Regions from separate parts of the Enterobacter sp. JBIWA008 genome, predicted to be linked through region 2. Evidence: predicted binding sites of a transcription regulator. Region 2 holds the regulator's gene; the other holds the start of a gene.
The links. The regulator CRP, encoded in region 2, controls carbon source genes, mostly activating them, when cyclic AMP is high. The targets are predictions, from matches to a motif close to ATGTGANNNNNNTCACAT.

Region 1 (11,827 bases), 1.2 Mb from region 2:
ACGCTGGTGCGCGATATCTGGCAGCTTCAGCTGCGCATGTCCCGTCGTCAGGGCAAACGCGCCTGGAAGCTGATGGAGCATCCAAAATTCCGCGCCGCCTTCGATCTGCTGTCGCTGCGTGCTGAAATTGAACGCAATCAGGAACTGCAGCGCCTGGCGCAGTGGTGGGCCGAATTCCAGGTCTCAGCACCGCCGGAGCAAAAAGACATGCTCACCGGACTGGATGAAGAGCCGGAACCGCGTCGCCGTCATCGTCGTCCGCGCAAACGCGCGCCGCGTCGTGAAGGGACAGCATGACCCTCGCGTATATCGCCATCGGCAGTAATTTAGCCTCTCCGCTGGAGCAGGTTAACGCTGCCGTACAGGCGCTGGGGGAGATCCCACAAAGTCGAATAGTGGCGGTCTCCTCTTTCTACCGCACGCCGCCGCTGGGTCCGCAGGATCAGCCTGATTATCTCAATGCCGCCGTAGTGCTTGAAACCGCTCTTAGTGCCGAAACGCTGCTGGATAACACCCAGCGCATTGAGCTGCAGCAGGGCCGCGTGCGCAAAGCCGAGCGCTGGGGGCCGCGCACGCTGGACCTCGACATTATGCTGTTTGGTCACGAGACCATTAACACTGAACGTCTCACCGTTCCGCATTACGACATGAAAAATCGCGGGTTTATGCTCTGGCCGCTCTTTGAAGTCGCCCCCGATTTCATCTTCCCGGACGGCACTCCACTCAAGTCCATTCTGGACAGCCTCAACGCGGAAAGACCCGCCCGCTGGTGATCCTGTTCCCTCGCCGATTAGCCTCAAAATAATTGTGGCTAATCGGTTACCTAAAATCATTGTTCCCTCGAATGTTACTGTTAGAATGCGCAAAGATTCGCTTTTGGGCTATCAGGAAACAGTATGAAACCAACCACCATCTCCTTACTGCAGAAATGCAAACAGGAAAACAAACGCTTCGCCACCATCACCGCGTATGACTACAGCTTCGCCAAACTCTTTGCCGAAGAGGGTATCAACGTCATGCTGGTCGGAGATTCGTTAGGGATGACGGTACAAGGACATGATTCCACCCTCCCGGTCACGGTTGAGGATATCGCTTACCATACCCGCGCTGTACGCCGTGGTGCCCCAGCCTGCCTGCTGCTCTCCGATCTGCCGTTTATGGCCTACGCCACGCCAGAGCAGGCATTCCAAAACGCGGCGGCAGTAATGCGCGCCGGTGCCAACATGGTCAAAATTGAAGGCGGCGCCTGGCTGGTGGATACGGTGAAAATGCTCACCGAGCGCGCCGTGCCGGTGTGCGGTCATTTGGGCCTGACGCCGCAGTCCGTCAACATCTTTGGTGGATATAAGGTGCAGGGCCGCGGTGACGCAGCCCAGACGCTGTTTGATGATGCCATGGCGCTGGAAGCCGCAGGTGCGCAGCTGCTGGTGCTGGAGTGCGTGCCGGTTGAGCTGGCGAAGCGTATTACTGAAGCTCTGTCCATTCCGGTGATAGGTATTGGCGCAGGCAACGTGACCGACGGTCAGATCCTGGTGATGCACGACGCCTTTGGCATCACCGGCGGGCATATTCCGAAGTTTGCCAAAAATTTCCTCACCGAAGCGGGCGACATGCGCGCTGCGGTCAGGCAGTATATTGCCGACGTTGAATCCGGTGTTTACCCGGGTGAAGAACACAGTTTCCATTAAGGAGTCTCGTTGTGCTAATCATTGAAACCCTGCCGCTGCTGCGCCAGCATATCCGTCGTGCGCGTCAGGAAGGTAAACGTATCGCACTGGTCCCGACCATGGGTAACCTGCATGACGGCCATATGAAGCTGGTCGATGAAGCAAGAGCCCGTGCAGATATCGTGGTGGTCAGTATCTTCGTTAACCCAATGCAGTTTGACCGCGCCGACGATCTGGCACGCTATCCGCGCACCCTGCAGGAAGATTGCGAGAAGCTCAAAAAACGCCATGCGGATATCGTCTTCTCACCTGCACCGGCGGATGTTTACCCGCAGGGTACCGATGAGGCCACTTACGTTGACGTACCGGGTATTTCCACCATGCTGGAAGGCGCAAGCCGCCCTGGTCATTTCCGTGGCGTATCGACCATCGTCAGCAAGCTGTTCAACCTCGTTCAGCCCGACGTCGCGTGTTTTGGCGAGAAGGATTTCCAGCAGCTGGCGCTGATCCGCAAGATGGTTGCGGATATGGGTTACGATATCGAGATTGTCGGCGTACCGATTGTACGCGCCAAAGACGGTCTGGCGCTTAGCTCGCGAAATGGCTACCTGACCGCCGAACAGCGTAAAATCGCGCCTGGATTAAGCAAGGTGATGAATACCATGGCAGAACAGCTTCTGGCGAAAGAGTTAACTGCCGAAGAGATTATTGCTCTGGCTGAACAGACGCTGAACGATAAAGGCTTCCGCGCTGATGATATTCAAATTCGCGATGCCGACACGCTTCTGGAGCTTGCACAGACCAGCAAACGTGCGGTCATTCTGGTGGCGGCATGGCTTGGTCAAGCCCGCCTAATCGACAACAAAGTGGTTGAACTGGCGTAGGTTTCTCTACCCGGAAGATGAAAGGTAAACGTAATGATTCGCAAAATGCTGCAAGGTAAGCTTCACCGTGTGAAAGTCACCCAGGCCGACCTGCACTATGAAGGCTCCTGCGCCATCGACCAGGATTTCCTTGATGCTGCGGGCATCCTTGAAAACGAAGCGATTGATATCTGGAACGTCAACAACGGCAAACGTTTCTCAACCTACGCCATTGCAGCCGAGCGTGGGTCTAAAATCATCTCCGTTAACGGCGCGGCAGCGCACTGTGCGGACGTGGGCGATATTGTGATTATCGCCAGCTTCGTGATGATGTCTGATGAAGAAGCACGCCGCTGGCAGCCGAAAGTCGCCTACTTTGAAGGCGAAAACGACATGAAACGTACCGCGAAGGCGATCCCGGTTCAGGTTGCTTAAGCACTATCCCTGCGGCTGATTGCTGATCAGCCGCGACATTGTTTCCAGCGAATCCGTTCTTAAGATGTACAGACGTTTCAGCAAGAACGGATTATCCCCCGGCTTCACCTTCCCTTTCACCGTCGTTACCGCCAGATGAAAACCGGCATCATTCGCCGCCTTTATCGCTTTATTGTCGTAGCCGCCAAACGGATAGGAAAGATAGAGCACGCGTGGATTAAACTGCGCCAGCGCGCGACGCGAGCGTTCAAAATCAAACAAAATCACGTGATAGCTGCGGCTCAGTAAAATCGGGTGTTTATACCCATCCACGCGGTGCAGGAAGTGAGTGTGAGACTGAATATCGAACACATCCTGAATGCCCTTAATCTCCTGCACGCTCATAAACTGCAGCGATTTTGGATCCCACTTCTGTGGGTGGCCTTTAATGCGGGAAGAGATAATAAATGCGGTAGCCTTAAAGCCGTACTCTTTCAGCACAGGATAAGCATAGCGGCTGACGGATTTCAGGCCGTCGTCAAAGGTAATCACCACCGATTTTGCAGGCAGGTTCATTTTGTTACGCACGTACCCTTCCAGCTGGTACATCGTCAGGGTGGTATAGCCCTGATCGCGTAACCAGGCCATCTGGTTGTTGAACGCACGTACGCTGGTCGTCGTGGACGTATGTCGAAAGCGCGTGTTTTCTTCATCACGCAAAATATGATGGTAGGTCAGAACCGGAAGTCCGTTATCTTCCTGCGCATCCAGGCTGCTGATCCACGCCAGACGATTGCCGATGCGGATCTGGAACCAGGTCTGATTCAGACGGTCTTTCAGTTTGTTCAGTATCGGATAGCGAAGATTGGCGCTTAATGTGCCGAACGGCGCGCTGCCGCTCGACGGCGCGTTATATACCGGCGTGTCTTTCCAGGTAATGAGGTTCTGATTGCTCAGGGGCTTATTGAGGTCCCCGAGGCTGTCCTCGACGCGCTGTTTCCCCTGAACCGGTTCCAGGTGCCCTTTGTCGATAAAGCCCGTACCAAAACCAAAGCGAAATTCATAGTAGTCCGCCGCTGCGGGCACAACCGCCAGGATCTGCCCGGCGCGCACGTTACCGACGTTAATCACGCTGTTCCCCACCTGCGCCCAGATCGCCGCGTCTTCGGTGGTTTGCATGTACTGGGCAGGCAGCGTTTGCTGACTGAGTAAACTGGCTGAGCTGACGCCGGAAATGAGCATCAATAGCAAGAAAAGAATGCGCGGTAGCATGGTGTCTTAATCGGTGCGGAAAACTGCCGCTATTGTAACAAATGAGACATCAATACCAACGTTTAATTCTTATACAGATCGTGGAGCAGGACGAAAGGAGGATTTTTTTGCTGCTGATGCCACAAGCTGCTGACGCCCGGAACGCCCTGTGCCACGATGGCCTGGCGAAACTCAGCGCTGCTTAAGGATTCACGCTGCGGATACATTAACGCCAGCAGGGAGAGGTTAATACCCGAGATCACTTCACAGCACGCATGCTTATGGCTCAGCAAAGCGGCTGCGCGATAAGGCGCCGCGCCCGATCTATCGGTAAGAAAAATCACGCCATCACCGGTGTCCGTTTCATGCAGGGCATCACACATCATGCGGCTAAGCATGTTGGTGCTCAACCCACGCCAGTAGTTTACCGCCCGGCATTGCACCAGCGGCCCAAATCTGGCTTCAAGCTTATCCAGCATTTCCTGCGCCTGTTCATCGTGGCAGGTGATAACCCATCCCAGCATAACTCCCTCCTTAGCAGGCAAGTAGTTTAGCGAAGTGAAGGTTAGCTTGCGGTGATAACTGTCAAAGAAAGTGCCCGGCAAACAGAACGTCGCCGGGCAAAAGATTAGCTGCGCAGACCGCGTCCGCGCTGGATCAGAGACCAGCACAGCAGGTAGAAGGCGATGATGAACACCACCAGCACCGCCACCGTGGTAAACAGCGGCACATCGGTAATGCCGAGGAAGCCAAAGCGGAAGCCGCTGATCATGTAGACAATCGGGTTCAGGTGCGACAGCGCCTGCCAGAACGGTGGCAGCAGCGTCAGGGAGTAGAACACCCCGCCGAGATAGGTCAACGGCGTCAGCACGAAGGTCGGGATCAGGCTGATGTCGTCAAACGTTTTGGCGAACACGGCGTTCAGCAGACCGGCCAGCGAGAACAGGATCGCCGTCAGAAGCAGCGTCAGTGCGACAAACAGCCACGAGTGGACCTGGAACGGCACGAAGAACAGCGAAATCGCCGTGACCAGAATCCCCACACACAGCCCGCGCGCCACGCCGCCGCCCACATAGCCGGCAATAATGACGTGCGTCGGTACGGGCGCCACCAGCAGCTCTTCAATATTGCGCTGGAACTTGGCGCTAAAGAACGACGACGCCACGTTGGCGTAGGCGTTGGTGATCACCGCCATCATGATCAGGCCCGGCACGATAAACTGCATATAGGTAAAGCCGTGCATCTCACCAATTCGGGAACCAATCAGGTTACCGAAGATGATGAAATAGAGCGTCATCGTGATGACCGGCGGCACCAGGGTTTGCACCCAGATACGCATAAAGCGGTTAATCTCTTTCGCCCAGATACTTTTCAGCGCGACCCAGTAAAGATGCGTCATGCCTTGTCTCCTTGTTTGTCATGTACCAGAGAGACAAACAGCTCTTCCAGTCGGTTCGCTTTGTTACGCATACTTAAGACCTGAATCCCCTGCGCACTGAGCTGCGAGAACACGCTGTTAATCCCCTGCTCGCGCAGCACTTCCACCTCCAGCGTCGAGGTATCCACCAGGCGATACTGATACCCTTCCAGCTTCGGCAGCGCGCTTTTAGCCGCCAGATCGAGAATGAAGGTTTCGGATTTCAGCTTGGAGAGCAGATTCTTCATCGAGGTGTTTTCCACCAGCTCACCGTGCTGAATGATGCCGATGTTGCGGCACAGCATTTCTGCCTCTTCAAGGTAGTGGGTGGTCAGAATAATGGTGGTGCCTTTGTCGTTGAGATCTTTCAGGAAGCCCCACATGGAACGGCGAAGTTCGATATCAACACCCGCTGTCGGTTCATCGAGGATCAGCAGTTTTGGCTCGTGCATCAGCGCACGGGCAATCATCAGGCGGCGCTTCATCCCGCCGGACAACATGCGCGCGCGTTCGTTACGCTTTTCCCACAGATCGAGCTGCTTAAGGTATTTTTCGCTACGCTCCAGGGCCTCTTTACGCTCAACGCCGTAATAGCCCGCCTGGTTAACGACAATTTGCTGCACCGTCTCGAACGGGTTGAAGTTGAACTCCTGCGGAACCAGCCCCAGCTGGCGCTTGGCGTTAACCACATCTTTTTGCAGGTCGTACCCAAAGACGCTCACCCGGCCGGACGTTTTGTTGACCAGCGAGCTGATAATCCCAATGGTGGTCGATTTCCCCGCCCCGTTCGGCCCCAGAAGCGCGTAAAAATCGCCGGCCTCTACTTTAAGATCTATTCCGCGTAGCGCCTGAATGCCACCCGAATAGGTTTTTTTAAGCTGCTCAAGCTCCAGTGCAATTGCCATGAAATTAACTTACCTTCAGTTCTTACACACGTTGTGTGGTTTCATTAAAAGTCGGGTTACCCTATAGTAGCGCAACGCAATAACTCGGTTACAGGTCGCTAACCTCCATGAACAACATAGATACACTCATCAGCAACAATGCACTATGGTCAAAAATGCTGGTGGAGGAAGACCCCGGATTTTTTGGAAAACTCGCGCAGGCTCAGAACCCACGCTTTCTCTGGATTGGATGTTCCGACAGCCGCGTACCGGCGGAGCGCCTGACCGGCCTTGAACCCGGCGAACTGTTTGTTCATCGCAATGTCGCCAATCTCGTGATTCACACCGATCTTAACTGTCTTTCTGTTGTTCAGTATGCCGTGGACGTTCTGCAAGTCGAGCACATCATCATTTGCGGCCATTATGGCTGCGGCGGCGTGCAGGCGGCGGTTGAAAACACGGAACTGGGGCTCATTGATAACTGGCTACTGCACATCCGCGATATCTGGTTCAAACATAGCTCACTGCTGGGCGAAATGCCGCAGGAGCGTCGCATGGATACCCTCTGCGAACTCAACGTGATGGAGCAGGTGTATAACCTCGGCCACTCAACGATCATGCAATCGGCGTGGAAACGCGGGCAGAAGGTCTCTATCCACGGCTGGGCGTACGGCATTCACGATGGTCTGCTGCGTAATCTGGAAGTCACCGCCACCAACCGCGAAACGCTGGAGCAGCGTTATCGTTCGGGGATAGCCAACCTTCAGCTTAAGCATGTGAACCATAAATAAAGCCGGGGATTTTCTCCCTCTCCCTGTAGGAGAGGGCCGGGGTGAGGGCATCAGCCCGTAATTACTCGTCCAGCAATACCACTTTCCCAACATACGGCAGATGACGATAACGCTGTGCGTAGTCAATGCCGTAACCCACCACGAATTCGTCCGGGATGGAGAAGCCAACAAACTCTACCGGTACCTGCACTTCACGGCGGTCGGGCTTATCCAGCAGCGTACAAATCGCCAGTGATTTCGGCTCGCGCAGGCTCAGGATCTCACGCACTTTTGAAAGCGTGTTGCCGGAGTCGATAATGTCCTCAACGATCAACACATCTTTGCCACGAATATCTTCATCCAGATCTTTCAGGATTTTCACATCACGGGTTGTAGACATGCCGCTGCCGTAGCTGGAGGCGGTCATAAAATCGACCTCATGGGGCACATGCACTTCACGGCACAGGTCTGCCATGAACATGAAAGAGCCGCGCAACAGACCGACCAGCACCATTTCGCTGCCGCTGTCCTTGTAATGTTCGGTGATTTGATGACCCAGTTCGGCGATACGCGCTTTGATCTCGGCTTCCGGGATCATCACTTCAACAGTATGTTTCATATTACTAACCAAATGATTTTAATGAAAATCTCTCAATGCGGATGAATTCATCTCCGGCATCGATACGCAAGCCAGCCATTATATCAGCAAATGGATAACCCTGGCGTATGAGTTATAAAAAGCAAATATTGTGATTCCGATCACACTTGTTAATACCTATAATTAGTTGCTAGCAAATTATTAACAAAAACTGACGAGTACACTTTCTATGGCTGAAACACACTCTAAACAGCCGCGTCTACTGGTGACATTAACAGCAGCGTTCGCAGCCTTCTGCGCGCTGTATCTGTTAATCGGTGGCGTCTGGCTGGTCGCTTTAGGCGGCTCCTGGTACTACCCGATTGCGGGTCTGGTTATGGTTGCCGTAACCGTCCTGCTGTTGCGTAGAAAACAATCTGCACTGTGGCTGTATGCCGCACTCCTTCTTGCCACCATGATCTGGGGCGTCTGGGAAGTCGGGTTCGACTTCTGGGCACTGACGCCGCGTAGCGACATCCTGGTCTTCTTCGGTATCTGGCTGATCCTACCGTTTGTCTGGCGTCGCCTGATTGTGCCTTCCAGCGGTGCGGTAGCAGGCCTGGTTGTTGCCCTGCTGATTACCGGCGGCATTCTGACCTGGGCCGGCTTTAACGACCCACAGGAGATCAACGGTACGCTGAACGCGGAATCCACGCCTGCAGCAGCTATCTCCCAGGTCGCTGACGGTGACTGGCCGGCCTATGGTCGTAACCAGGAAGGTCAGCGTTACTCCCCGCTTAAGCAGATCAACGCGGACAACGTTAAAAACCTTAAAGAAGCCTGGGTATTCCGTACCGGCGACCTGAAGATGCCGAACGATCCGGGCGAGCTGACCAACGAAGTGACCCCGATTAAAGTGGGCAACATGCTCTACCTGTGTACTGCGCACCAGCGTCTGTTCGCGCTCGACGCGGCCACCGGTAAAGAGAAATGGCACTTCGATCCGCAGCTGAACTCCAACCCGTCGTTCCAGCACGTGACCTGCCGTGGCGTCTCTTACCACGAAGCGCGTGCCGATAATGCCAGCCCGGAAGTCATCGCCGACTGCCCGCGCCGCATTATGCTGCCGGTGAACGATGGCCGTCTGTTCGCCATCAACGCCGAAACGGGCAAGCTGTGCGAAACCTTTGCCAACAAAGGTATTCTGAACCTGCAGACCAACATGCCGGACACCACGCCGGGTCTTTATGAGCCCACCTCTCCGCCAATCATTACCGATAAAACCATCGTGATTGCCGGTTCGGTTACGGATAACTTCTCCACGCGTGAAACCTCCGGCGTTATCCGTGGCTTCGACGTGAACACCGGTAAACTGCTGTGGGCCTTCGACCCGGGCGCGAAAGATCCAAACGCGATCCCGTCGGACGAGCACACCTTTACCTTTAACTCGCCTAACTCCTGGGCACCTGCAGCGTATGACGCGAAGCTGGATCTGGTCTACCTGCCGATGGGCGTAACCACGCCAGATATCTGGGGCGGTAACCGCACGCCGGAGCAGGAGCGTTATGCGAGCGCTATCGTGGCGCTGAATGCGACCACCGGCAAGCTGGCATGGAGCTACCAGACCGTTCACCACGATCTGTGGGATATGGATATGCCGTCCCAGCCGACGCTGGCGGACATTACCGTTGACGGCAAAACCGTGCCGGTGATTTACGCTCCGGCCAAGACGGGTAACATCTTCGTCCTGGATCGCAGCAACGGCAAGCTGGTTGTGCCTGCTCCGGAAAAACCGGTTCCGCAGGGCGCGGCTAAAGGCGATTACGTCAGCAAAACCCAGCCGTTCTCTGACCTGAGCTTCCGTCCGAAGAAAGACCTCAGCGGTGCGGACATGTGGGGTGCCACCATGTTTGACCAGCTGGTGTGCCGCGTGATGTTCCACCAGCTGCGCTATGAGGGCATCTTCACGCCGCCTTCTGAGCAGGGCACGCTGGTCTTCCCGGGTAACCTGGGGATGTTCGAATGGGGCGGGATCTCCGTTGACCCGAACCGTCAGGTGGCGATTGCCAACCCGATGGCGCTGCCGTTCGTTTCCCGCCTGATCCCACGCGGTCCGGGCAACCCAATGGAGCAGCCGAAAGACGCGAAAGGCAGCGGTACCGAAGCCGGCATTCAGCCGCAGTACGGCGTACCGTTTGGCGTGACGCTGAACCCGTTCCTGTCTCCGTTTGGTCTGCCGTGTAAACAGCCTGCCTGGGGTTATATCTCCGGTCTGGATCTGAAAACCAACCAGATCGTGTGGAAAAAACGTATTGGTACGCCGCAGGACAGCATGCCGTTCCCGATGCCGGTTCCGGTGCCGTTCAATATGGGTATGCCGATGCTGGGTGGCCCAATTTCCACCGCCGGTAACGTGCTGTTCATCGCGGCAACCGCAGACAACTACCTGCGCGCGTACAACATGACCAACGGTGAAAAACTGTGGCAAGGCCGCCTGCCGGCAGGTGGACAGGCCACGCCGATGACCTATGAAGTGAATGGCAAGCAGTACGTTGTCATCTCTGCCGGCGGTCATGGTTCGTTTGGCACGAAGATGGGCGACTATATTGTCGCGTATGCGCTGCCTGACGAAGGCAAATAAAAGCAAAACGGCAACTTCGGTTGCCGTTTTTATATTTGTTCCCTCTCCCTGTGGGAGAGGGGATCAGGCCACACTGTTTTAAACAGTGAACCCCAACATCATCCCCGTATCCTCATGCTCCAGCAGGTGGCAGTGCGCCATATAGGCAAACTCTTTCGGCGCATCGTGGTCAAACTTCACCAGCACCTCGCTCACGCCGCCTTCCACTCTCACCGTATCTTTCCAGCCCGCGCGGTGCGCCTCCGGCGCTTTGCCGTTTTCAGACAGAATGCGGAACTGGGTGCCGTGGATGTGGAACGGATGCAGCATCATGTCCCCTTCGCCCGAAATCACCCAGCGCTCATACTGACCCTTTGCCGCAGCAAACATTGGCGTATTCATGTCGAACGCTTTACCGTTGATCATGTTGGCGTTGTGGAAATCAAAGCCATGGTCGCCGTGATTCATGTTCCCCATGCCGCCCATTTTGCCGTGGTCCATATTCATGTGGCCCATCATCTGGCCGTGGTGCATCCCCGCCATCGCCTTATCGCCATATTTCGCCATCAGCGCCTGCATGCCCATCATATCAAGCATCGGATTCATGGAGAGCTGCAGCTTGCGCTGCGTAAGCCCCTCCAGCGGCGGGAGGGCTGGCAAAGTGGTTAACGTATCAGGCAGCGTGCCGGATGCAGTCACCAGCAGCGGCTGAATACGCAGCACCGGATGCGGCTTATCAAACGGCGCGACCGCCATGCCCATCTGGCTCACCGGCAGCGTCACGAGGTCAAACGGCTTGCCGTCGCTGATATCCACCAGCACCTCAAAGCGTTCGCCCATGAGCATCGGCAGCTCGCTCACTTTCAAAGGCTCCGGCAGCAGGCCGCCGTCGCTTGCCACCACATACAGCGGGCGTTTATCGCTGGCGGCAAAATTCAGCGAGCGTGCGTTACAGCCGTTGAGCAGGCGCAGGCGCAGCCAGCCTTTCGGCGCGACATGCTGAGGGTAAATGGCGCCGTTGGTCAGCAACGTGTCGCCAAACCAGCCTACCGCCGCGCTCATCACGTCCAGCTGGTAGTCAATTTGCCCGTCAGCGTTGAATTTCTTGTCCTGCACAATCACCGGTACGTCGTCGATGCCCCACTGTTTCGGGAGGCGCAGCAGGCGGCTTTCGTCGTCTTCAATCAGTACCAGCCCCGCCAGCCCCATCGCCACCTGATGGCCCGTTTTGCCATGCTGATGCGGATGGAACCAGCAGGTCGCCGCGCGCTGAACGGGCGTAAAGGTGACGCTACGCGTGCCGCCCGCTTTGATGACGCCCTGCGGCCCGCCGTCCACCTCGCCCGGAACCTCCAGTCCGTGCC
Region 2 (11,827 bases):
TGCTGGCTAAAGAGGGCGAAAGCGTACCGCTGGATGCCGCCGTCATTGTCTCCGCGCCGTTTATGCTGGAGCAGTGCAGTTACCACATGGATAAAGGCTTTTCCCGCGTCTATCAGCGCTACCTGCTCAACCTGCTGAAGGCCAACGCGGCGCGCAAGCTGAAGGCCTACCCGGATACCCTGCCGGTAAGCCTGCGCCAGCTGAAAAAGGTGCGCCGTATCCGCGAGTTCGACGACCTGATCACCGCGAAAATCCACGGCTTCGCCGATGCGATTGACTATTATCGTCAGTGCAGCGCTATGCCGCTGCTCAGCAAAATCACGCAGCCAACGCTGATTATTCATGCCAAAGATGACCCGTTTATGGATCATCACTCGATCCCCGCTCAGGAATTCCTGCCCGACAACGTTCACTATCAGTTGACCGAGCACGGCGGCCACGTCGGGTTTATCGGCGGCACGCTGCGCCGCCCGAAAATGTGGCTTGAGGCGCGTATTCCTGACTGGCTAACCCCTTATCTGGACGGTGCAAAATGATTATTCCCTGGCAGGATCTGGCGCCCATTACGCTCGATAATCTTATTGAAAGCTTTGTATTACGCGAAGGCACCGATTATGGTGAACAGGAACGCTCGCTTGAGCAAAAGGTCAACGATGTTAAGCGCCAGCTGAAAAGCGGCGACGTGGTGCTGGTGTGGTCAGAACTGCATGAGACGGTCAATATCATGCCCCGCAACGCGTTTCACGGCTGATCTTCCACCCTTTTCAGTCAGGGAGTTGCTATGTCTGCCAGACATCCGGTTATTGCCGTTACGGGGTCGAGTGGTGCGGGAACCACCACCACCAGCCTCGCATTTCGCAAGATTTTCGCCCAGCTGAATCTCCGTGCGGCGGAGGTCGAAGGCGACAGTTTTCACCGCTACACGCGTCCGGAGATGGACATGGCCATCCGTAAGGCGCGCGATCTGGGTAAACACATCAGCTACTTCGGCCCGGAAGCCAATGACTTCGGCCTGCTGGAACAAACCTTTATAGAGTACGGTCAGAGCGGCAAAGGGCAGTCCCGCAAGTATCTGCATACCTATGACGAAGCCGTACCCTGGAATCAGGTGCCGGGCACCTTTACCCCGTGGCAGCCGCTGCCGGAACCCACCGACGTCCTTTTTTACGAAGGATTGCACGGTGGCGTGGTCACCCCTCAACACGACGTGGCGCGTCACGTGGATCTGCTGGTCGGCGTGGTTCCTATCGTTAACCTGGAGTGGATCCAGAAGCTGACGCGCGACATGAGCGAGCGCGGCCATTCGCGAGAGGCGGTGATGGACTCAGTGGTGCGCTCCATGGAGGATTACATTAACTTCCTGACGCCGCAGTTCTCCCGCACCCATATCAACTTCCAGCGCGTGCCGACGGTGGACACCTCCAACCCGTTTGCCGCCAAAAGCATCCCGTCGCTGGATGAGAGCTTTGTGGTGATCCATTTCCGCAACCTCGACGGTATTGATTACCCCTGGCTGCTGGCCATGCTGCAGGGCTCGTTTATTTCGCACATGAATACGTTAGTGGTGCCGGGCGGTAAAATGGGGCTGGCGATGGAGCTCATCATGACGCCGCTGGTGGAGCGACTGATGGAAGGGAAGCAGATAGCGTGAACATGTTCCCTCTCCCAGTGGGAGAGGGTTAGAGTGAGGGCATCAACACGCACGATGCCCCATTAATTAGCCCTCGATCACTTCATACGAATGCGTGATTTTTACCGCTTTCTCCAGCATTAACGCCACAGAGCAGTACTTCTCCGCAGACAGGTCCACCGCACGCGAGACCGCCGCGTCTTTCAGCTCTTTACCGGTGACCACAAAGTGCAGGTTAATATGGGTGAACAGGCGTGGCGCCTCTTCGCGACGCTCTGACGTGAGTTTGACCTCACAATCCGTCACGTCATGACGACCTTTTTGCAGAATCGACACCACGTCAATGGCGCTGCATCCACCTGCCGCCATCAGCACCATTTCCATTGGGCTTGGCGCTTTATCGCCGGAGTTGCCGTCCATCAAAATCTGGTGTCCTGACGCGGACTAGCCCAGGAACGTTAAACCTTCAACCCATTTCACGCGCGCTTGCATATTCTTAAACTCCAACGTTGCATTTTTGGTGACAGATTACGCGTGCGTTACATTTCTCGCAATGGAAGGCGACCTGCATCATGCTGAAGCGAGACACCAGGAGACACGCGGCGAAAGCTATGCTAAAACACTCTGGATGCTACAGTAATACATTGACGTTACACATGTATGCAGAGGACATCAAACTTTACTGGCTGCGAAACGTTACGGTAGCCGACTTCCCAGGGTATGGGTAAGAATTCGATTGCAACCCCAGAGTCCGGATGCATCTGATGACTCTGGTGACAGCTTATAACAGAGGATAACAGCGCATGGTGCTTGGCAAACCGCAAACAGACCCGACTCTCGAATGGTTCTTGTCTCATTGCCACATTCATAAGTACCCATCAAAGAGCACGCTGATTCACCAGGGTGAAAAAGCGGAAACGTTGTATTACATCGTTAAAGGCTCGGTGGCAGTGCTGATCAAAGATGAAGAAGGGAAAGAGATGATCCTTTCTTATCTGAACCAGGGCGATTTCATCGGTGAACTGGGCCTGTTTGAAGAAGGCCAGGAACGTAGCGCCTGGGTTCGAGCAAAGACAGCATGTGAAGTGGCTGAAATTTCTTACAAGAAGTTCCGTCAGCTGATTCAGGTTAACCCTGATATCCTGATGCGTCTTTCTTCCCAGATGGCGCGCCGTCTCCAGGTCACCTCAGAGAAAGTGGGCAACCTCGCCTTCCTGGACGTGACTGGCCGCATCGCACAAACCCTGCTGAACCTGGCGAAACAGCCAGACGCAATGACCCACCCGGACGGCATGCAAATTAAAATTACCCGTCAGGAAATTGGTCAGATCGTCGGTTGCTCCCGCGAAACAGTGGGCCGTATCCTGAAAATGCTGGAAGATCAAAACCTGATCTCCGCCCACGGTAAAACCATCGTGGTCTACGGAACGCGTTAATTCCGCTTAAACGGCGTGCCATCGCAAGGTGTCACGCCGTTTTTGTCTCTACTCCCCATGTGGCGCAGGCTGATCTATCACCCGGAAGTTAACTACGCACTGCGACAAACGCTGGTGTTGTGTCTTCCTGTGGCCATAGGCCTGATCCTCGGACATCTTCAGCAAGGCCTGCTGTTTTCCCTCGTGCCCGCCTGCTGCAACATCGCCGGTCTGGACACGCCGCATAAGCGCTTTTTCAAACGACTGATTATCGGTGGCTGCCTGTTTGCCGGCTGCAGCCTCGCCGTACAGCTTTTACTGGCCCGGGATATCCCGCTGCCGCTGATCCTGACCGTGCTGGCAATGACCCTCGGCGTCACGGCAGAAATCAGTTCGCTGCACGCCCGCCTGCTTCCCGCTTCGCTGATTGCGGCCATCTTCACGTTGAGCCTCGCCGGGAACATGCCGGTGTGGGAGCCGCTGCTGATCTACGCCCTGGGGACACTGTGGTACGGGCTGTTCAACTGGTTCTGGTTCTGGCTGTGGCGCGAACAGCCGCTGCGTGAATCCCTGAGCCTGCTCTATGTGCAGCTTGCGGATTACTGCGAGGCCAAATACACCCTGCTCACCCAGCATACCGATCCGGAAAAATCCTTACCGCCCCTGCTGACGCGCCAGCAGAAGGTGGTGGATCTGATAAGCCAGTGCTATCAACAGCTGCATATGCTTGCCGCCAACAAGAACCACGAGTACAAACGGCTGCTGCGCACCTTCCAGGTCGGGCTGGATCTGCAGGAGCATATCTCCGTTAGCCTGCACCACCCGCAGGAGGTGCAAAAGCTGGTCGAGCGCAGCCATGCCGAAGCGGTGATCCGCTGGAACGCCCAGACCGTGTCCGCACGCCTGCGCGTGCTGGCCGATGATATTCTCTATCACCGCTACCCGACGCGCTTTAACATGGATAAGCAGCTGGGCGCGCTGGAGAAAATCGCCCGTCAGCATCCGGATAACCCGGTCGGCCATTTTGCCGCCTGGCACTTCAGCCGCATCGCTCGCGTGCTGCGCACGCAACGCCCGCTTTATCCCCGCGACCTGATGGCGGATAAGCAGAAACGTCTTCCGTTATTGCCCGCGCTCAGAAGCTATCTGTCTCTTAAATCGTCCGCCCTGCGCAACGCCGCCAGGATTAGCGTTATGCTCAGTACCGCCAGCCTGATGGGCATGGCGCTGCATCTGCCGAAACCGTACTGGATCTTAATGACCGTGCTGTTTGTCACCCAGAACGGCTACGGCGCCACGCGGGTGCGCATTCTGCATCGAGCTGGGGGAACGATGGCCGGGCTGATCATTGCGGGCGTGACGCTACACTTCCACGTGCCGGAAGGCTATACCCTGGCAGGGATGCTGGCGATCACGCTGGTGAGCTACCTGATTATCCGCAAAAACTACGGCTGGGCGATGGTAGGCTTTACGGTAACGGCGGTATACACCCTGCAGCTACTCACGCTCAATGGCGAACAGTTTATTGTCGCCAGGCTGATTGATACCCTGATCGGCTGCCTGATTGCCTTTGGCGGCATGGTCTGGCTGTGGCCGCAGTGGCAAAGCGGGCTGCTGCGCCAGAATGCCCACGACGCGCTGGAAGCGGATCAGGAGGCCATCAGGCTGATCCTCAGCGACAATCCTCAACCGACGCCGCTGGCCTGGCAGCGAATGAAGGTCAACCAGGCGCACAACGCCCTGTTTAACTCGCTCAACCAGGCGATGCAGGAGCCGGGCTTTAACTCGCACTATCTGGCAGATATGAAGCTCTGGGTGACGCACAGCCAGTTTATCGTCGAACACATCAACGCCATGACCACGCTGGCGCGCGAGCACACGATGCTGACGCCGGATCTGGCGCAGCGCTATTTGCAGTCTTGTGAAATTGCGTTGCAGAGGTGTCAACAGCGTCTGGAGTATGACGCGCCGGGTGAGTCGGGAGATTCGAATATTCTGGAAGCGCCGGAGACGTTGACCCACGGCCCAATGAGCACCCTGGAGCAGCATTTGCAGCGCGTACTGGGGCATCTGAACACCATGCACACCATTTCGTCGGTGGCATGGCGTCAGCGTCCACATCACGGGGTTTGGTTAATCCGTCGGTTGAAACGAACCGAATATTAGCCTTTAACGATCTTCGCAACCGCTGCGGCAAAGCGGGTTAACCCGTCTTCAATATCCTTATCTTCAACCACCAGCGACGGCGCAAAGCGCATTACGTCCGGCCCGGCATTCAGCACCATCACTCCTTCACGCGCGGCGGCGTGGAGGAAATCACGCGCGCGGCCTTTGTACTGAGGTTTCAGCTCGGCACCAATCAACAGCCCCATCCCACGGATTTCGCTAAACACGTCGTACTGCTCATCAATCTTTTGCAGGTGTTTTACGAACAGCTCGCGCTTCGCGCTAACGCCGTTCAACACCTCCGGCGTATTGATAATGTCGAACGCAGCACCCGCCACGGCGCTCGCCAGCGGGTTACCGCCGTAGGTGGAGCCGTGAGAACCGACGTGGAAAGCGGAGGCGATCTCCTGGGTCGTCAGGACCGCACTCACCGGGAAACCACCGCCGAGCGCTTTGGCGCTGGTCAGAATATCCGGCGTCACGCCGTAGTGCATGTAGGCAAACAGATCGCCGGTACGCCCCATCCCACACTGTACTTCATCAAAGACCAGCAGCGCCTGATGCTCGTCGCACAGCTCGCGCAGCCCTTTCAGAAATTCCGGTGTTGCCGCCGTCACGCCGCCTTCACCCTGGATCGGCTCGACGACAACGGCGCAGGTGTGGTCGTCCATTACCGCTTTTACCGCATGCAGATCGTTAAACGGCACGTGGACGATGTCGGCCGGCTTCGGGCCAAACCCGTCGGAATATTTCGGCTGGCCGCCAACGGAGACGGTAAAGAAGGAGCGTCCGTGGAAGGCATTGTGGAAGGCGATGATTTTGGTTTTGTACGGGCTGTGGCGCGTTGTCGCGTAGTAGCGCGCCAGCTTAAAGGCGGTTTCGTTGGCTTCGGTGCCGGAGTTCATAAACAGCACGCGCTCGGCAAAGGTCGCCTCAATGATCTTGCGGCCCAGGCGCAGCGCCGGTTCGTTGGTGAACACGTTGCTGGTGTGCCACAGGGTTTCGCCCTGGGTTTTCAGCGCCTCCACCAGCGCGGGATGGCAATGACCCAGCGCCGTGACCGCAATACCGCCCGCGAAATCCACATACTCTTTACCCTGCTGATCCCAGACGCGGCTGCCTTTTCCCTTCACCGGGATAAACTCAGCCGGTGCATAAATCGGCAGGATCACTTCATCAAATGTCGCGCGGGTAATTGCTGGTTGTTCAGTTGCCATGTCATGACCGTCCATTTTATGTCACAGTGATTGTGAAAATATAATCACAAAATATGCATAAAAAATCACAACAAGGCAACAGTTATTCAGCGATGGAGGAAATTTGCCAGCAGCGCGTGGCCCTGCTCGCTGAGGATGCTTTCCGGGTGGAACTGCACGCCTTCGAGGTCCCATTCGCGGTGACGAATCCCCATAATCTCCTGCGTATCGCTCCAGGCGGTCACCTCAAAGCAGGCGGGCAGCGTCGGCGGGTCAATGACCAGGGAATGGTAGCGCGTCACGGTTAACGGATTATTGAGCCCCGTGAATACCCCGGTGCCGGTGTGGGTGACCGGAGAGGTTTTACCGTGCATCACTTTGGCGGCGCGCACGATGGTAGCGCCAAACGCCTGGGCAATCGCCTGATGGCCCAGACAGACGCCCAGGATCGGCAGCTTGCCGGCATAGTGCTGGATAATATCCAGAGAAATACCCGACTCCGACGGCGTACATGGCCCCGGAGAAATCACGATTTTCTGCGGAGCCAGCATCTCAATATCGGCGAGATCGATCTCGTCGTTGCGGCGGACAACCACCTCTGCACCCAGTTCACAAAAATACTGGTAAAGGTTCCAGGTGAAGGAATCGTAGTTATCAATCAGCAGAATCATGGCGGCCCCCGAAAAAAATGCCGCCCTATTCTACTCAGATTCCCGCGCTTCGCTCACTACTTTGGCAAAGATAGCGTTTAACGCGGTTAAATCTCCCGTTGCGCCACTTCGGTTAGCCTCCACCCACAGCTCGGGATCGATATCGCGCCAGTCCAGCGCATAGCCCGCGTGGAGCGCCAGCTGCTCGAAGAAAACGCGTTGGGCAATACCGTTACCGCGCATAAACGGATGCAGCATGTTGATTTCGCAGTAATAGTGACTAATTCTGTCAACAAAAGCCGCTTTCTCAAAGCCCACGAGATACTTTTCACTTTCCAGCGCCGCCATCAGCTCATTACCCATCTTTTCGATGTACTCAAAATGGCAGAAGGGAATGTCACCTTTAAAAATATCGTCGGTGCGGAACTCGCCAGCCCGCTTCATCTCGCTGCGGTACAAATGACGATGAATAAGACACAGATGGGGCAACCCGGGCGCGGAAGGCCCAAGCTCCAGCGTCTCAATATGGGGTTCTGAGGGACCATTACCTTTTTCAAGGAGACAACTGGCCTGTAAATTGACGTTACGCTGCTGTTCCCAGAGACGGGATTTTTGCTTGTCGGTGAGCTTTTTCACTTAACGCCTCCCTGAATAGTCCGTTTGCCACAAGTATAAGCAGCAAAACGCGCTTTCGCAGGGAGGGTCACGTAACGCGGGCAGAAGAAGCCCGCGTTCAGAAGAATTACGGCAGAACTTTTGCGGAGAGAATAACCACCGGTTTTGACGGCACATTCTGATACGGCCCGACGTCGTGGGTAGGCACCTGAGAAATCTTATCGGCCACGTCCATCCCTTTCACGATTTTACCGAAGACCGCATAGCCAAAGTCGCGTTGACCGTGGTCGAGGAAGGCGTTATCCGCCACGTTCAGGAAAAACTGGCTGGTCGCGCTATCTTTGTCTGCGGTACGCGCCATGGAAATGGTGCCGCGCTTGTTCAGCAGGCCATTGTCCGCTTCGTTTTTAATAGGCGGGTTCGGCTGTTTCTGCTGCATTTGCTCGTTGAAGCCGCCACCCTGAATCATGAAGCCTGGGATCACGCGGTGGAAAGTGGTGTTGTTATAGAAACCACTGTTCACATAGTCGAGGAAGTTTTTCACAGAAACCGGAGCTTTCTGGCTATTCAGTTCCAGCTCAATGTTCCCGGCGGAGGTGGTCAGCAGAACGTGAGGGTCCCCTTTTGCTGCCAGCGCAGCAGGGGAAACGGCAGAAAGAGCAAACACAGCTGCGACAGCCGCCAGTGTTGATTTGAGCATGAGAATTCCTTAACAAAGCGCAGTATAAAAAGCGAATGGCTTGATTCTAAAGAGCAGTATGAACGGAGACCAGCCTTTTACCTAATTTTACGAAATTGAAACAGTTGTAACCACGCAAACGGTTGGCTTTAGCGTCACCTTGTGTGATCAGGATCACACAAAAACATGCAATTAAGTTCGAATTTCTCTTAAAAGATATGAATAGATCACTTTAATGTCTAAAATCTGCCCGCTCTCAGCGCCCCCTGGGCGCTTTTCTTTTTCTGAACAGGCCAGACATGACTAACAGCAATCGCATCAAGCTCACATGGATCAGCTTCTTCTCCTACGCCCTGACCGGCGCGTTGGTGATCGTCACCGGGATGGTGATGGGAAATATCGCAGACTACTTCCAGCTGCCCGTTTCCAGCATGAGTAACACCTTCACCTTCCTCAACGCAGGGATCCTCATTTCTATCTTCCTGAATGCCTGGCTGATGGAAATTGTCCCACTGAAAACCCAGCTGCGCTTTGGCTTTGTGCTGATGGTCGCCGCCGTGGCGGGGCTGATGCTGAGCCACAGCATCGCCCTGTTCTCCGCCGCCATGTTCGTGCTCGGTCTGGTCAGCGGGATCACCATGTCGATCGGTACGTTCCTCATTACCCATATGTATGAAGGCCGCCAGCGCGGCGCGCGCCTGCTGTTTACCGACTCCTTCTTCAGCATGGCCGGAATGATTTTCCCGATGGTCGCCGCCGTTCTGCTGGCGCGCAGCATTGAGTGGTACTGGGTCTATGCCTGCATCGGCCTGGTCTACGTGGCGATCTTTATTCTGACCTTCGGCTGTGAGTTCCCGGTGCTGGGCAAGAAAGCGCAAACCACCGCAGAGCCTGTTGCGAAAGAAAAGTGGGGCATCGGCGTGCTGTTCCTCTCCATCGCCGCGCTGTGCTACATCCTGGGCCAGCTGGGCTTTATTTCCTGGGTACCGGAGTACGCCAAAGGTCTGGGCATGAGCCTGAACGATGCGGGTAAACTGGTGAGCGATTTCTGGATGTCTTACATGTTCGGCATGTGGGCGTTTAGCTTCATCCTGCGCTTCTTCGACCTGCAGCGCATTCTGACCGTGCTGGCCGGGCTGGCGACCGTGCTGATGTACCTGTTCATCAATGGTTCACCGGAGCATATGCCGTGGTTCATTCTGACCCTGGGCTTCTTCTCCAGCGCCATTTATACCTCGATCATCACCCTGGGCTCCCTGCAGACCAAAGTGGCCTCGCCGAAGCTGGTTAACTTCGTCCTGACCTGCGGCACCATCGGCACCATGCTCACCTTCGTGGTGACGGGCCCGATCGTGGCCCACAGCGGTCCGCTGGCGGCGCTGCACACCGCTAATGGCCTGTATGCCGTGGTGTTCATCATGTGCTTTATCCTGGGCTTTGTGACCCGCCACCGCCAGCACAACGCGGCGGCAGCTTCTCACTAAACCCTCCGCCCCTTTGCATTACGCAGAGGGGCTGCTTCTGGCGAAACTCACCTCTTCTCCTCCGACATCCGTCTGGATCCAGGTCTGCGCCAACTGCGTGGTGGCAATAATCCGTCCCTGACGAATCGACCAGCGCACCGGCACCTGACAGCGCACCGCTTCAAACCCACTCTCCGCAGGCAAAATAATCAGGTTCGCCGGGTTTCCCGTGGCAATACCGTAATCGCTCAGGCCGAAGGTACGGGCGCTGTTATGGGTGATGAGATTCAGGCCGCTGTCGATTTGCGGATAGCCCATCATCTGACAGACGTGCAGCCCCATATGCAGTACCTGCAGCATGTTGCCGGTACCGAGCGGGTACCACGGGTCGAAGACGTCGTCGTGACCAAAGCAGACGTTAATGCCCGCCTCCTGCAGCTCTTTCACGCGCGTGATGCCGCGGCGCTTCGGATAGTCATCAAAGCGCCCCTGCAGGTGGATATTGACCAGCGGGTTAGCGACAAAGTTAATTCCCGACATCTTCAGCAGGCGGAAGAGCCGCGAGGTGTAAGCGCCGTTGTAGGAGTGCATCGCGGTGGTGTGGCTGGCCGTCACGCGCGGGCCGATACCTGCTTCATATGCCAGCGTAGCGACCGTCTCGACAAACCGCGACTGCTCGTCGTCGATTTCGTCGCAGTGGATATCCAGCGGACGGTCATACTTCTTCGCCAGTTCGAAAGCGATATGCAGCGACTGCACGCCATATTCGCGGGTGAACTCGAAGTGTGGGATCGCCCCCACCACGTCGGCCCCCAGCTTTAACGACTCTTCCAGCAGCGCCGCGCCGTTCGGGTAAGAGAGAATACCTTCCTGCGGGAACGCGACGATTTGCAGCGTCACCCACGGGGCAACCTCCTGCTTCACCTCCAGCATCGCCTTAAGGGCGGTAAGCGTCGGGTCGGAGACATCCACATGAGTACGGACAAACTGGATGCCGTTGGCAATTTGCCACTTCAGCGTTTTCCAGGCGCGCGCTTTAACATCCTCATGGCTGAGCAACGCCTTGCGCTCCGCCCAGCGCTCAATGCCTTCGAACAGCGTGCCGGACTGGTTCCAGCTCGGCTCACCCGCAGTCTGGGTCGTATCAAGATGGATATGCGGCTCAATGAACGGCGGGATAGCAAGCCCACCGCGCGCGTTCAATACTTCATAACTTTCGGCGTGGGTGTCGTCCATCGGGGTGATGTCACCAAATCGCCCGTTCTCAATGGCGAGCTGCCACAGCCCTTCCCGACCCGGTAAACGAACATTCTGAACAAGCCATAACGGTGTTGTAGACATACCCTTCCCCTAAAAAACGCCGCTGATATTCAGGCGTATCGATTTTGGCAAAACCGCCCCTGATTTGTACACAAATTCAACGAGCACGAAAAGCCTGCGATTTCCGCTACTTATAAAAATCCTGACAAATCAGTCGCATACCACCTAAGGAGTAGGCTAAGACGTATTTGATTTGCATCAATAAGTGCCCCTGCTGAATCGTTAAGGTAGGCAATAATAGAAAAGAAATCGAGGCAATAATGAGCAAAGTCAGACTCGCTATCATCGGTAACGGCATGGTCGGCCACCGCTTTATCGAGGATCTTCTCGATAAGGCCGATGCTGAGCAGTTCGATATTACCGTGTTCTGTGAAGAACCCCGCAAGGCGTACGACCGTGTGCACCTGTCTTCCTACTTCTCCCATCATACCGCCGAAGAGCTCTCTCTGGTGCGCGAAGGTTTCTACGAGAAGCATGGCGTAAAAGTGCTGGTGGGCGAACGCGCTATCACCATCAACCGTCAGGAAAAAGTGATCCACTCCAGCGCCGGGCGTACGGTTTTTTACGACAAGCTGATCATGGCGACGGGCTCCTATCCGTGGATCCCCCCTATCAAAGGCTCGGAAACTCAGGATTGCTTCGTCTACCGTACCATTGAAGACCTCAACGCCATTGAGTCATGCGCGCGTCGAA

Region 1: a site for CRP is predicted at 8,014-8,031, ahead of hpt (hypoxanthine phosphoribosyltransferase). Genes of this name have one in related genera too.

The regions. Positions count from the first base shown of each region.
Region 1 covers NZ_CP074149.1:840,437-852,263, reverse strand. Annotated here, with positions in the region: gene pcnB (polynucleotide adenylyltransferase PcnB) at 1-297, shown strand, start outside; gene folK (2-amino-4-hydroxy-6-hydroxymethyldihydropteridine diphosphokinase) at 294-773, shown strand; gene panB (3-methyl-2-oxobutanoate hydroxymethyltransferase) at 897-1,688, shown strand; gene panC (pantoate--beta-alanine ligase) at 1,700-2,551, shown strand; gene panD (aspartate 1-decarboxylase) at 2,585-2,965, shown strand; gene KGP24_RS04035 (polysaccharide deacetylase family protein) at 2,969-4,216, opposite strand; gene KGP24_RS04030 (PTS sugar transporter subunit IIA) at 4,279-4,719, opposite strand; gene KGP24_RS04025 (ABC transporter permease) at 4,824-5,594, opposite strand; gene KGP24_RS04020 (ABC transporter ATP-binding protein) at 5,591-6,517, opposite strand; gene can (carbonate dehydratase) at 6,625-7,287, shown strand; gene hpt (hypoxanthine phosphoribosyltransferase) at 7,349-7,885, opposite strand; gene KGP24_RS04005 (glucose/quinate/shikimate family membrane-bound PQQ-dependent dehydrogenase) at 8,094-10,484, shown strand; gene cueO (multicopper oxidase CueO) at 10,563-11,827, opposite strand, start outside.
Region 2 covers NZ_CP074149.1:4,430,820-4,442,646, forward strand. Annotated here, with positions in the region: gene KGP24_RS21585 (hydrolase) at 1-536, shown strand, start outside; gene KGP24_RS21590 (YheU family protein) at 533-751, shown strand; gene KGP24_RS21595 (phosphoribulokinase) at 782-1,651, shown strand; gene KGP24_RS21600 (OsmC family protein) at 1,718-2,050, opposite strand; gene crp (cAMP-activated global transcriptional regulator CRP) at 2,434-3,066, shown strand; gene KGP24_RS21610 (YccS/YhfK family putative transporter) at 3,124-5,211, shown strand; gene KGP24_RS21615 (aspartate aminotransferase family protein) at 5,208-6,428, opposite strand; gene pabA (aminodeoxychorismate synthase component 2) at 6,515-7,078, opposite strand; gene KGP24_RS21625 (putative adenosine monophosphate-protein transferase Fic) at 7,109-7,693, opposite strand; gene ppiA (peptidylprolyl isomerase A) at 7,800-8,372, opposite strand; gene tsgA (MFS transporter TsgA) at 8,651-9,835, shown strand; gene KGP24_RS21640 (cytosine deaminase) at 9,854-11,155, opposite strand; gene nirB (nitrite reductase large subunit NirB) at 11,395-11,827, shown strand, end outside.